DNA from 3 places in the Bacteroides sp. HF-4919 genome. Region 1 is predicted to be linked to each of the others. Evidence: riboswitches for the same ligand, from Rfam matches in the RefSeq annotation. Region 1 holds a riboswitch; each other region holds the start of a gene.
What was found. A riboswitch is a leader RNA that binds a small molecule or an ion and turns the genes downstream of it on or off. The one in region 1 is predicted to bind cobalamin.

Region 1 (5,013 bases):
CCCGAAAAGAGGAACGAGTAGGAGAGGTTCACCCACGGAGTCTCGATACCGGCTTGTCCCGATCCGGATACGCGGGGTGTATAGGCGATTTGTTGCTTGTAGGTTTTTCCTCCCGGTTCGGTCATATCCAGTGCACGCTGATAAGTGTAGTTCCCCGAAAGGTTCACCCGTAGTTTCTCCCAGAGTTGCAGACTGATGTTTCCGGCAACGTCGATTCCTTTGATGTCCACTTTGCCGAGGTTCACCATGCTCCATATAAAGAGGTTCTTGGTGGGGATGGCGATGATTTTGTCTTTCACCTTATTATAATAAGCATCTGCCGTGACGGATACGTAGGGGATCAGTTCATTGATCGACCGGCTGTACGTCAGTCCCAGGTTGTATTGTGTGGTGCTTTCCGGTTTCAGGTTCGTGTTGCCCACCTGCCCGTAGTACAGGTCGTTGAAGCTGGGCAACCGGAAGATGTCTTTATAGAACAGGCGGATGCGGAACTCTTCGCCGGCAAAGGGCTTGAACGACGCGCTGACGTACGGAGAGAGTTTCCGCCGGTTGGCTGCGGCGCTGCCTTGGCGCACCTCTTCGTTGATGACCGTTGCCAGTACCGAGGCGGATGCCGTCAACCAGTCGTTAACGTATTTTCCGGCAAAAGCCGTCAGCCACGAATAACGGGTAGGATATGCGAAATCTTTCAGGTTCGCGTTCAGCCGGTTGATGCTCGCGTCTGTCGAAAGCGAAAAAGAGAGGTTGCTGAGCACCCGGTAGAGCGCCGAAGCCGAGAGGTAATACTCTTGCTGGTAATAACTGTTCTCCGTTTTGCCTTCCGAACCTTTATAGTCGGGGTCGAGATAACGTTGGTAGCTCCAGTTCCATTTGGCCGAAGTCTGGAAGACCCATTGGCGGCTGAATTCTTTTTTGTATTGGCTTTGCACGAAGACATTCTTGTCCCAGAGATGCTGTGAGGAGTAGTCGTAATAATAAGTCGTGGCATTGGGCAGTCCGCGGGACGACTGATAGTAATAGGCCTTTAGTCGCCATTGTTCCGTATCCGAGAAGTTGCCGAACAATCCCGCTTCGGCACGGAGGTTTTTCACTTCCGTGTTTTTCCGTTTCTCACGGGAGGTCAGGTCATTGTCCTCGCCATAATGCAATGTGAAAGGATAATGACCATCGGCCGACATCCACTCGCCGTTGGCGGAGAGCACCCATTTGCGGCTCAGTTTCTGTTCGATCAGGAGAGACGGATTGACCAGTCCCCACGAACCCGTTTTGAACGAGGCGCTCAGGTTGGTACGCCGGTTGTCTTTGAATTGCGGTGTCAGCGTCTGTATGTTCAGTATCCCGGCGGAAGCGAAAAACCTTGCGGGCTGAAAGATATTATCACTCTGTCCGTTGCTGAGTGACAGGCGGTCTACATTGTCCAGTGAGAAACGTCCGATGTCTATTTGCCCCGTCTGGCAGTCGCTGATCGTTATTCCGTCATATCCCACGGCGGTATGCTCGGCTCCGAGACTCCGCAATGAAACGGTTTTCAGTCCGCCGATGCCGCCGTAGTCTTTCACCGTAACTCCGGCAAAGTGTTTCACGGCATCCGACACTTGCAATACGTTGAGGCTTTTGAGTTCTTCTTTAGAGAACACCTGAGTGGGAGCCATGGCTCTCACTTCGCGGGTGTGGTATGCTTCGGCAACGGTTACTTCGGGGATTGAATAAGTACGGGCAGTATCTGCTTTCTGCTGCTGGGCGGAAAGCGAAACGGTAAGAGCCTGGCAGCAACAGAAAGCAACACAGGAGTATAATAGCTTAGGTAATCTGAGTATATTCATCTTTGTTTTTTGTTGTTAAAATGTCCGGACGAACTCACTTCGGCCGGACACACTAAATAAACTTGGCAGAGTTTATTATCATAACTTACTTTCTCTGAATCAGAGTGATGAATAAAATGACGGATGGAATAGTTCCGGCTCATTAGACTCAACGCTTTTTCCTCGAAAGCAATGAAAAAGATGCACAGGCAGGTCTTCTGACTCGTTTCTGTTGATAAGCGCCTTCCCAGGAAACGTTTCCCAGTGGCAAGTGGTGGTTGCTTACAACAATCTGATGTGAAACTTACAGCAGCGGGACTGTTCAGGATTTGCACCTGATTCCCTTTTAATTGCATCCCCGGAACACGGAGAATACAAACCAATGCACTGCAAAGATAAAAAGAATATTAGAAATAGCATAATAATTTGTGATTATTCGTTATGCATTGCGGAACGGACGGAGCAACATCGGACAGGTCGTCCGGATAGTGTCAGGCGGCACATTGGAATGACTTAGATAGGCGATGCCATTTATCTTGATTCCGGAGGGTTATGATGGCAGAATGATGGTTAATCAGCCTTTTGACTGACACACTCTTTCTTTAAAACGGATGAACCGGAGGGAAAACAAGGGGAAAGCCGGCCTTTTCTGTTCCGAAAGCCGGGCTTTGGGTGGATTAGAGCCGGGGGTTTGCGGAAAAGCAGTAAGCATTCACTCCAAAAGACGGTTACATTTCCCCCGAAAGAAGTAAGCATTTTCCGAAAATGCTTACTTCTTTTTCAAATATCTCTATATGTTATGCTCCATTACATATATTGTTATGAAAACCGGGGCTTATAACTCCCGGATCTTGCTCTCGTTGCTCACCCGATATGATCGTTCCGGAAGTGTCGGAAAGAGATGGTTTCAAGGTTAAAACCTGCTTTATGGACAGAACACTTTCCAGTCTCTTTCTTTCGGTAAACAAAAGCGGGAAATTGCGGGCAAAGAGATAACCGGCAAATCGAATTGGAGACGTTTTTGAGAGGCATATCGTGCGTCGGGCCGAAAGAACGGAAAATAGAGAGGGTCGGATTATCATTCTGTCAAAATGATAATCCGACCCTCTCCGCATCTTTGGGGCAAATGCTCCGCTCCGGTATGTTTTTCTTAACCGCGCTCTGCCAGATATTGCTCTACCTTTTGCAGGGTGGCGTCTTTCAACAATACGATTTTGTTCTTATCCAGTAAGTAGAGGGTGGGAATAGCCCTCAGGTCATACAGGTTTTTGTTTTTGATGACCAGCTCCTTATCATATCCGTTGGTCCATTCTTTCGCGAAATCGCCCCGGTGCTTTTTCCATTCATCCAGTTCTTCATCCGGATAGAGAGACAGCACCCTCAACTTCTTGCCGGCTATGAACCCGTTGATGACCGGAGAACTCTTTAGCCCTTCTATCATCTCAGAGCAGGCGTGGCAGCCGGGATTGTTGATAAACAGTAACGTGTATTCCGCCGGGAACTGATAAAGCGTACCCTTTGCACCCGAATCCAGTGTATAGGTGAAGTTGAGGGCTTTTGTGCCCAACCGGTTCTTTTGTGCCAGTTCCAGCCGCGCCTGCGGACGTATCTTTTCCGTTTCATTCAGCATGGGGGAGGCTGTCAGAGCTTCCAGCACGGGGATGTAAAGCTCCTCGTTACGCATAGGCGAGTTAGGGTCGTAGAGATATTTATCGGCCAGTTCCGCAAAGAAGTCCAGCATCTTTTTGTTTTTCCCGGCCCGGCCGATCGTCTCTTTTATGGCAGTTTGCGCGTCGGACAAGGGCACATGTTCCAACAAATCGCAATAATCCACCCAAGCCTGTTCGGCAACGTCGATCTGACTGACGTAGGTGGTGTCTGTAAAGTCAAAGCGATCCCAATAGTGCTTTACCATATAATCTGCCCGTTGCGACACCGTGTTCAGCACTACGGGTATGTCGGGTAAATTGAAAACTTTAACCGTATCTTGCTTTCCGTTCTGCTCCTGGCTGGCCGCGGGGCCGCTTTTACAGGCAGTAAGCACCAATAACAGTATAAATGAAAGGTATTTTACATTGCTTATCATAATCTTTTGTTTTGATATGGGACAAAGATAGTATTTTTATTCTATATTTGTACTCAGTGATGAAAACGTTATACACACAACAAACAAGTCAGACATGAAGAATAAAAAAGGACAACCAACTACAGAGGCAATCTTTAAAGGAATACAGTCAGGAGAAGTATTTGATCTTTTTGACAAACTGCAATATCAGATCGTAATTCATGGTGAATTGACCTATAGCGATCCCTGGGGGGAGGTGCATTTGTTCAAAGAACAGTTTGAAAGTGCGAAGCATGATTCGGATTCACCAACAGCGATAGGGCGCTATCCGTTTGCCGATGTATGGATACGGTTTTATGAAGAAGAAGTGCGTGATTACTCACTTCTGTTGGAAATGTGCCTTATGGCGTCACATTCGAGGACTTGTGTCTGGCGCAAAGGTTTCGGTACGTTACTTGATAAATTATACGGAGAAATCCCTCTGGCGCCATACGAACAGGCATTGGAGCGCCTTGAACATCCCTATGCACTGAGTGAGATTCTCTGGGCATTGGAGTGGGATTACCGCGACCAGGAGGTGTATCTGAAGTATTCACACTACGTCCTGCTTCATTTGCTTCCGATGCTTACTCCCCAGAATATCACCTTTCTGTACAGCGTCCGCGAATGGTATGGTTCCTCCCACGATTATCGTGTCGTACTGGTTCATTGCTATTGGATAGATTGCTGGCTGAAACATCCGAAACGTTTGCTGACGGATAATGAGTTTATAACCGATTTCAAGATCCGCTACGAGTTGTACCGCTTGTGTAATTTCCTTTCTTATAAGGTAGAGCCTTATCCGGTTGAGTTTCCCATTCGTGCCGTCGATTTCGGCAGGGCCTACCAGATGGGACTTCTGTCCGAAGATGCCTTGATCACCGAACTGATGGATCGCCCGCTTTCGCCTACGCTGATAGAGGAGGCTGCGGGCTTTTTTTATCAGAAAAAGGGAAGGGACGGACGGATATATACCGACTGCCGGGATTATGATTTCAGTGGATTTAAGAAAGTGCTGGAAAAGGTGACCGTACGCATTCTGGACATCGAACTGGAACGGGGGAAAGCCCGTACCGATGTTACTTCGCTGGCCCAGAAACTGGACGG
Region 2 (5,013 bases), 510 kb from region 1:
CCAAGCGACAAGCTGGCAAGGTTACAAACGACAAAGTCACCGGGACGGACGGTATTGACTACAACCGTATCACCACCTTCCGTACGGACCTCAGTGGAAACTGTTTCAATGGATGACATATTCTGAGCTATTTCCGTACATAGGTTAGAACAATAAATAATCCCCCGATGCGAATTAGGATTAGCCCTATTCACTGTATCCCGGTTGAATGTGAAAGGCGTCCCTGTCTCTACGGCAGAGCGTAGTATCAACCGGACAATATCTTTGATGTTCAGAACCCGCTTAGAGAGAAGGGGATCGTTTACACAATCCAAGTATTTTTGCTCCCACTCTTCTCCATAATAATCCTCCAGGCAATACCCTTTGACATTCATAATTTCGTTGGGGCAGAACAAGTACCATTGCTGATTCAGGTCTTCCTTTGCCATACGCCAGAACAAATCAGGATAGCATACGGCAGGAAAGATATCATGTGCCTTCATCCGGTCGTCTCCATTATTGGTGCGGAGTTGCAGGAATTCGGGCAAATCTTTGTGCCAGACATCCAGATATACTGCTACAGCTCCCTGACGCATACCCAGTTGGTCGACAGCTACGGCAGTGTCATTTACCAGTTTCATCCAGCGTATTACTCCGCCTGCCACTCCCTTAAACCCTCGTATATTTCCTCCTGCCGCACGCACCTTACCAAAATACATTCCCATTCCTCCGCCAAACTTACTGACCATGGCAAAATTATCGATACTGCGATAAATCCCCTCCAGGCTATCGGGCACTGTATCAATAAAGCAACTGGATAACTGGTGATAAGGCTTGCGGGCATTGGACAGTGTAGGGGTTGCCATGGTTACTTCTAACCGACTCAGCATATCATAGAACTTCTTTACCCACTGCAATCTATCACACTTTTCGGACATACCCAAATGAAGCGCAATCCCCAAATACATTTCTTGTACCGATTCCATTGGTTCATGTGAGTGCGTACGGATAAGATAACGTTTCGCGAGAAGATCCAATCCCGAATAATTGAAAAGTTTATCACGTTCGGGACACATAAACCCGGCAGCCACTTCTATTTCTCGTGGAGAATAAGCGCTCAGGATATAGTCACCATACAAACCTTCATCCGTCAAATAGCGCAGCTTGTCATAAAAAGAATAAATACCGGCAATTTCTGCCTGTACCTTTAACTTCTGCGTCAACTGAAAATTAAACAAACGGGCAGCAATAAATTCCCAGTCAGGCGCCTCTTGCGTAGTAAGCTCTACGGCAGCCTTAATAAGAGTCGTCAACCTCTCTTCAACTGTCATATCGGTTTTGCAGAGGTTTACAAACTTCTCTGCCAGGATCACCAAACTATATTCATTGGCAACAAAATCCTTTTGAATATCTTTCAATGTGTCAGCCAACGCTTCAGAACCTATACTACTGACAATATGGTTAAAAGCTTTTCTCCGTTCCGTACGTTGCCAACGATAAAGTATATAGTTTTTAGCTTCGGCATAAAAGCCATGTTCCATCAAACCACGTTCTACCTCATCTTGAATCTGTTCCACGCTACGGTGTACTTCATCACACAAAAAGAGTTCTACTTCATCTACAATTGTGTAAACGGTTTCGTCCGGTACTTCTCTTCCGGTACTGGCAAAACTCTTCCGTATCGCAACGGCTATCTTTTCTCTATTATATGGTTCCGTAGCCCCATTCCTCTTGATTATTTGCATGAAATGTTCTTGAAATGAATTATTTTATCGTTTCGCACTGTTTCCCTACCCCCCGAGTAGAAACAGCCTTTGATGAATGGCAGGTCTTCTGACTGACTCCTCCTTTCCGATGCCTTCCCACACTTCTCCTCATCTACTTGGGCAATGCAGTGGCAATAAGTTTAGTATCGGTAAGTCTACCGGAGTTTCACAGCAGCGGGACTGTTCGGGATTTACACCCGATTCCCTTTTAATCACTTATGCAGAAAAGCATAAGTGAACCAATTCGCCACAAAATAACGAAAGACTTCAGTAATATACAAATAATTCCGTAGTTAAAAAAAGTTGCCATAAGATGTATTATGCACAGATTATCCATCCTAACTGAGAAGGCAATTAAAGTTCATCTCAGTAGCCGAGATGTATATCTCAGCAGCCAAGATGCACATCTTAGCACGCGAGATATACATCTTAGTGCGCAAGATGGAAAAAATTACGTATACCGTTAATTTGTTTTAGGCTGATTGTCCCTTTTCTTTGTTACTGACTGACATTTTTTCCACTAACTCTGTTATAAGTTGCCTCCTTATTTAATCTTAAGGGTACAAAAAGCTGTCGGATTACTCTTTTTATTATGAACATTACTTTGTCATACCAACCATAGCAGCCACCATTGCGGCAATAGAGGCGATGGAAGTATTCATCCCTGTAACGTCCGCCGCCACAGTTTTTTTCCTGCCCTTTTTGCTTGGCACTATTATTTCACATCCGGGTTCAATTGCATTGCCCATTCTCCTTTTCAGACGAGAAACCATACCATTCATATATATTACATAAACACGCCGCTTCAGTGCCCGGTTTCCAAATCCACCTGCCTGCTCAATGTAATAACTAAGACTGCTCCCCTTCTGATAAAGTATCGTATTAGGATACATCACAGCTCCATTGATTGTTACCGTGCTGACATATTTAGGAACGAAAAGTACATCTCCTTCGCGCAAAACCATATCTTCGTCAGAGCCTGGATTTACCAATGCTTTCTCAAGTTCTATGCCTACCGGATAAGTGGAAGAGGCTTCCAAAGTAACCGGAGATACAGAAGCCTTTTCACTTCCTCTGACCGACAAACGTAGCACATCCTTTTTCTGACGCATTTCATCCGCCGTCATTCTGCGTATCAGACGCGCTCCTTTTACATAAGCTTCTTTCGATAGTCCGCCGGCTCTTGCTATCAGACTACTCAGCCTCTCATTACTTTGGATTAATGTATAATTACCGGTGAAGGCCACTTCGCCTTCAACTGTTACATTGGCCTGTTTACGATATCCCGGACTTCGGCGAATGAAAACGATATCATAGGGTTCCAGTTCAAATCCTTTATCCTCCCCCATCACCAGCCCGTTTTTAAGTTCAACCGTAAAGCTTTTTCCGATAACAGTGGAAGATGATATACTCTTAGGATCTCTAATCCGCCGCGAGACATCGATCCGGACCATAGAAGCAGATTCCAGCAATCCTCCCGCTTTTACAATCAAATCCTGTATGGACGTATTTTTAACATAAGGGAAATCTCCCGGATTCCTTATATCACCATAGATAGATAAAGTACCTTCTTTCTCAATGTCTTTCACACTCGAGATATAAAGAACATCATTTTTCTGTAAACGTAGGTCGGAGACTGCGCCAGCCATCATTCTTTTCAAATCGACCGGGATCATTTCATGTGTTAGGTCTTCATGCTCACGTCTCAACAAAGCCCTGTTGAGAAAAGCATCTCCCCGAAGTCCTTCTGCTCTGCCGATCAACTGCCTGACAGTTCCCGTGATACTATCGTCCAATTGATATACGCCGGCACGGTACACAGCACCACGAACTTCAACTTTGTTTGAGAAACGTTGCAATACCGCCTCAACAGACAATTCATCACCGTCGGTCAAAACAAAAGATTGGTAATCATCCTGCCCTACATTGTATATCTGTTTCTCTTTCCCATTCAGACGAAACAGACGTATCGCGTCCCGGTAAGCATCTCCCGTGAAACCTCCCGCATAGCTGAGCAGAGTTGTTATGGTTTCTCCTTTTTTCATTTCATACGCCATCGGACGTTTGACTTTTCCGGAAATACTAACCAAATTCTCATAAGGAGGAATCAAAATGACATCGCCTTCCGATAAACGGATGTCGTCCGTCAACTTTCCTTTCATAATGTAATCATATACATCAATGCAAGCGACCTCTTTTCCACCTCTCACAACACGAATATCACGTAAACTTCCAATACCACTGACCCCACCGGCACGATACAAGGCATGGAATACCGATGCAAATGCCGACAAGCGGTAAGTACCCGGTACCTGTACTTCACCCATGACATTGATCATGATGGTACGGATTCCCCCTAATGATAACTTGATATGAACCGATTTTCCGGAAATAGCGGCATAAATCTTACTGAATTCACGTCTTAAGCTCCGTTCGGCATCCTGTATACTCATTCCATCCAGAAAGATGGGACCTATACCTGCCACGTGAATAGTACCTTCAGGAGAAATAATTTCTCTGACTGTATTTTCGGAAGTGCCCCACACATCGATAATCAATTCGTCTCCGGACCCTAACACATAATTTTCAGGGGTAGGGATATCCAGATTAGGTTCAAAAGATAAATTCCGGTCAGTAAATATATTGCGTCCAAAAACTGCAACCTGCTTACCACGGATTATAAAATCCTCTTTTCTATGTTGCCTTGCCCTGCTCCCGCCCGCCAATAGAATGAACAGGGCAAATAACAATGCTCCCTTATCATTCACCCTGCCGGATATCTTATCAATCAGACAGCTTACTTTTTTTGTGACGCAAGAAAGCGACTGACAAGAAAAACCCACAGCAACGGTTTGCAACAATATTTCTATACTCATAAAACACAGTTATTAATTAATCATGTAGATTCTAACACAAATAATGAATCCCATAAATTAACACAATCCACATCCATATTTCACTTCTGATAAGGAAGCAGAAACTTGAAACCTCTCCCCCGCAACATGACTTCAGACTCACGCACTTCTTCTACAAACAACCGATGTATCCCTTCTGTTATTTGCGGTTTTTGGGATTCATAACGAAGAATATTCAGATCAACAGAATCACCCTGTATGGGGTTCACAATGGGAGCTAATTTTATATAAGAACTACTATAAGTCACTCCTCCCCCTCCATAAGGACGGGCGCTGTTTGCAATCCACGTACCTACTCCTTTTCTTTTGACTACCATTTTATTATTCAAAATCAAATAATATGAACTTGCATT
Region 3 (5,013 bases), on a different contig from region 1:
CAAAGCACTCAATTCAGAGTTGTGTTCAAAACTGATCGGATGGGCAGGAATATCAATTACTTCGTTACAGGCCTCACCCGTTTCGTTATCAATAATGGTCAGGATAATGTTTTTATGAAAAACACTCAACTTCACATCCACCCCATAGGCTTCTCCGATACGCTTCGAGTTACGGATGACACGTGAGGTGTGCACACCTGCTCCCATCAGATGGGCCGAATATCCGGCAATGAACTTGGATATGGAAATCAAAGATTCATTTGTAGTCATAATGCTCACTTTTTTAAATCGGGCGCAAAAGTACAAAAAAGATAGGAAAGAAAGACATGATGCAACCTTTCATTTTATCCAAATCTTGTTTCGCACCGCGTAATGTTGTTATTTCTAAAGTTAACCTAATGCCAAAATAAGGATTTGTGCAGTAAGTACCCGCAGGAACATGGTCAATGGATAAACCGTGGCATAACCAACCGCAGGCGCATCGCACGAAGTCAGGTCATTACAATAAGCCAATGCCGGCGGATTGGTGGTCGATCCGGCCAGCACACCGATCAACGTGTAATAATTTAACTTAAAGACACAACGTCCGATGATTCCTGCCAATAACAGAGGAAGCACAGTGATAATGATGCCATAACCAATCCACACATAGCCTCCCTCATAAATAATTGTTTCTACAAACCCTCTGCCGGCTCCCAGTCCCACACAAGCCAGAAAAAGTGATATGCCGATTTCGCGAATCATCAGATTAGCACTCATTGTAGTGTAGGTAATCAGTTTATACTGCGGTCCAAAACGGCTGATAAGGATGGATACAATCAATGGTCCTCCTGCTAATCCCAGCTTGACAGGCTGAGGAATGCCGGGAAACATAAAAGGAAGACTCCCTAAAATACATCCTAAAGCAATACCCAGAAAAATAGGAATCAGATTGGGATGGTTCAGCCGTTTCATCGAATTACCCAATACTTTCTCAGCGTGGCTTACTGCTAACTCACTCCCCACAATGGTAACACGATCTCCCATTTGTAACTGTAGTTGCGGGGCGGCTACTAAATCAACTCCCGAACGATTGACACGAGTGACACTGGCACCAAAATTATTGCGGATCTTTAGCTGTGAAAGTGTTTTGCCGTTCAATTCTGGTTTAGTTATCAAAATACGGCGGGACACTAACTCCTTATTCAACTGCTCCCATTCCATATCAATCGGTTTACCAAAAAAAGCTGTGATAGCCTCCATATCTATTGGAGTGGCAATCACCAATATTTTATCCTGCAGGTGCAATACCGTATCAGAGTTGACCAGCTCCGTCTCTTTCTTTCCGTCATGGTGACGGATACGTGATACAACGAAATTGCGGTTTACCAACGGACGTATTTCTTTGATTCTTTTCCCTTCCAAGGCTTCATTTCTGACTTCCAGAGAAACAGGCCGGACAGTTAGTTCCTGTAGATGTCCCAACCCCTGCTCTGCGTGGGCTTCCTCTTGTTTTGTATTAATATGAAGAAGATATTTTAGTCCCAGCAAAGACAAAATACACCCTACCACTCCCAACGGATACGCCACGGCATATCCCAAAGCGATCTCCGGGGCATCAATTCCATTCAAATCACTATTTGCCTGTTGAGCCGCACCCAGTCCGGGAGTATTGGTTACCGCCCCTGAAAGGATGCCCACCATGGTCGTTATAGGTATACCTGTTATAAGATGTATGGAAACCGTAATAATGACTCCCGCGAAAACAACCGTCATAGCCAATACATTCAGTGTAAAACCTCCTTTCTTGAAAGCGGAAAAGAACCCTGGTCCCACTTGTAAACCAATGGAATAAACAAACAGAATCAGTCCGAATTCCTTCAGAAAATGAAGTAAGTGCTCGTCCAGGTTCAAATTAAAATGCCCGAATACAATGCCGACAAATAAAATCCAGGTGACTCCCAAAGAAATACCTGCCACTTTTATTTTAGCCAACATGATACCAAATGCAATGACAAGCGACAAAATAAGTACGGAGTGTGCCACTCCTCCACCCCATAGGTTGGGGTAACCTTCAAAAAGATTTCTTAAAAGTTCCATAGTATAATATAGTTAGATTCGTTCAATACTTAGCTTTCCGGAAGATGTGTCGTCCTTCACGCTATGTGCAATGTCCTCCAAGCATGAATGACACAAACAGTCTGTGTAATTTTCTTTAATATAAGCGTATTGGAATGCGTCCAGTTTTACACTTGCACAATGACACAACCTTATATTGTCATGCCGGCACTCAAAAGCAGCACCACAACGAGGACATACCTTTTTCATCGGCATACCACCTTTCCATCTTTTTTGAAGTTAATCTTTTTTCGTACTGCTTTCCTAATCCCACGAGTAAAAACAGCCTTTGATGAATGGCAGGTCTTCTGACTTACTCCTTATCCTGAAGCCTTCCCGATGTTTCAAATCCGACACCAGTGGCAAAAGATGTTTCCAAGATATATAAACGGAGCTTCACAGCAGCGGGACTGTTTGGGACTTACACCCAATTCCCTTTTAATCCGAATGACGAGAATCTTCATCCGAAACCAATTCGGAACAAAGATAAAGAAAAAAACAGAGCGGGGAAGAATAATCAATAAGAAATGTAAAATACAATCCCATTCAGCATCTTCCATCATTGACATTTTGACATTCTGTCATCTTGTATTTTCTATGTGGCTTGTAGCACATTTTTCGGAGTCTGTCCCAGGCTTCTCCGGAAAAAGCGCCGTATTTACAATTCTCCAAAAACAAAAGAACATTCGTGAACATATCTTCTAAGCAAATTAAAATGTATCCACTGTATTTTGTAGCATAAAGAATATAAATAACTAATATTACAATCCAAACGATTAATCCGGCCGAGCATCGAGACGAAGTCAATCAGCATAAGAAACAGAGCTTTTAGTGCCTCTTTTTAGAGTGTTAACCTCACCCGGATACAATGTTAACTTCCTCTGAACGCAATGTTAACTTCCTCCGAGTACGATGTTAACTTCATATAAAGACAATATTAACTTCCTAAAGGCAAGAAATCGATCATCTCTGATCATCCAAAGTATATTTAATCACAAAACAGTCCGGATATCGTATACTAATGCCATATTTATGCGGACTACTTTTCTATTTCACACATATAGAATTCTTCCCTTGTTTTAAAAACAGAGTAAATCCCTTCTTTCTGCTACAAATAAGCAGTAAACCGCGTCCTTTTGACTGAAAGACATCCGCCTTTCCCAATATAAAAGGCTTCACTTCTCCGATATACCTATAAATAAGTATATTCTTTAATTTATTTCTATATAAACTAATAAATGTATATCTTTGCCCCCGCTTAGGTGATGCAGTCGAAACATTCCGTTCGATGCATAAAAGGGAATCCGGTGAGAATCCGGAACAGTGCCCGCTACTGTGATCCTTTTTTTGTAAATATTCAATATTTGCAAAGAAAAAAATGAAAAGCATTCTGCATATATACCACTGTCTAAACTGAAAAATTATGATGGGAAGGTAGCTTTTTAAAAAGGATAGTCAGGAAACCTGCCTAAGTAAATATAGTCAATAGTGTTATCTCGGGGTCAGGATAGCCTTTTATTAACTCTTTTCTACTTAACTTATGAATAAGAAAAGCTTAAACTCTTTTTTAAAAGAGAGTTTTTGTACTTTATGTAAGAACATGAAGTACAAAAAGTCATCCATTGTAGTAAATGACATTTTATTCAAAACTACTAATCTGTTTATCTTATGTTTTTTATTTATTACATGTTTTATAAGTTGCCAAGATGAACAACTTATTCTTGAATCACCGGTATCCACACGTTCAATTCCAACTCCTACTTTTGATTGGGAAAATGCAGATTGGATGCCAACACCAAGTGGGCAAAGTCGCATACCAAGTCCTTGGGTAGGACAAGGAAGCATTGCATCAATTTATGGTATGGATGTGATTAATGACAGGAAATCCTCAGATGGATGGGTATTATTATATAATACATTCGAAACCAAAGCTTCCGGTCCACTAGTTAATCCCTACTTTATACTTTATAATAAATACCGTGGAATCATGCGTATTTTTCTTTATACTACAACTCAATTTATCTCACCATCGACCTATCTTCAAGATGGGATTTCAATCATCTCTAATCATAAATCATCTCTACTCAATTTTATGGGAGAAGCTATAGTAGATGGAAGTAAAAACAAAGAAACTTACTCACAAATGCAACCAGCTCCAGATGACGGTTCACTTCCATTGGCATCTAACAAATGGTATATGATGCAATATGAATTAGCATATGATGAACAAATAGCACAATTACCTTATAACTCAATTCAGTTAAACTGGTATATGAATTATTATAATGTTGAAAAGATTGATCTAAATGGGGACTTCGTTGGAACAATTAAAAGTGCTATAGGTTCATCATCTGGGAATAACATTTTTTCAGGATTAGGAAATGTAGGCAAAGTAACAGGAACAGGTATCTTAGCAGGCATTGGAGATAATTTTTTATATAAAAACACCATAAATGAAGAGACTGGAGAGAATAAGTTAGGTTTGCCCAAAAGTATATTCAAATCTGCGGTAAAAGGTATTAAAAGTGCTATTTCCAAAAGTTCTAGTGATCTTCCTGGCGCCATTATAGGTGCCTTTAGTGCAATGTTTAGTAGTGGAAATGGAGAGAGTAAGTTAATCAACTTAAATATAGATGCTAAAATTACATTAGAAGGTACTGCTAAAAGTAGTGGTTCATTTCCTGGTAGTCCTATATCCTTTTGGATTCCAGGAACCTCTATACCATCTTCTGCAACAGGATATATACCTTATTATCAAGAATCATTAGGTGTATTTAATTTTATAGGAAAGCCCAAAATAGAAGTCACAGGGAAGGGAGAATACATTTACTATGATTATTTTGACGAAACTCCTGTTTGGGCTACATTAAACTTCCCCAAACTAGATCTTTCACAGTATATAAGAATTAATCCAAC

Region 2: linked by a shared signal. The riboswitch ahead of KO473_RS01215 (ribonucleoside-diphosphate reductase subunit alpha) and the one ahead of KO473_RS03350 (TonB-dependent siderophore receptor) in region 1 are both predicted to bind cobalamin.
Region 3: linked by a shared signal. The riboswitch ahead of KO473_RS07305 (cysteine-rich CWC family protein) and the one ahead of KO473_RS03350 (TonB-dependent siderophore receptor) in region 1 are both predicted to bind cobalamin.

The regions. Positions count from the first base shown of each region.
Region 1 is NZ_JAHKNF010000001.1:779,679-784,691, reverse strand. It holds gene KO473_RS03350 (TonB-dependent siderophore receptor) at 1-1,823, opposite strand, end outside; cobalamin riboswitch at 1,993-2,201, opposite strand; gene KO473_RS03345 (DUF5106 domain-containing protein) at 2,953-3,888, opposite strand; gene KO473_RS03340 (DUF5724 domain-containing protein) at 3,983-5,013, shown strand, end outside.
Region 2 is NZ_JAHKNF010000001.1:269,968-274,980, forward strand. It holds gene KO473_RS01215 (ribonucleoside-diphosphate reductase subunit alpha) at 1-1,724, opposite strand, end outside; cobalamin riboswitch at 1,785-2,004, opposite strand; gene KO473_RS01220 (SLBB domain-containing protein) at 2,345-4,621, opposite strand; gene KO473_RS01225 (hypothetical protein) at 4,702-5,013, opposite strand, start outside.
Region 3 is NZ_JAHKNF010000003.1:279,852-284,864, reverse strand. It holds gene KO473_RS07315 (threonine/serine exporter family protein) at 1-270, opposite strand, end outside; gene KO473_RS07310 (putative transporter) at 391-2,079, opposite strand; gene KO473_RS07305 (cysteine-rich CWC family protein) at 2,092-2,313, opposite strand; cobalamin riboswitch at 2,378-2,587, opposite strand; cobalamin riboswitch at 3,341-3,584, shown strand; gene KO473_RS07300 (hypothetical protein) at 3,638-5,013, shown strand, end outside.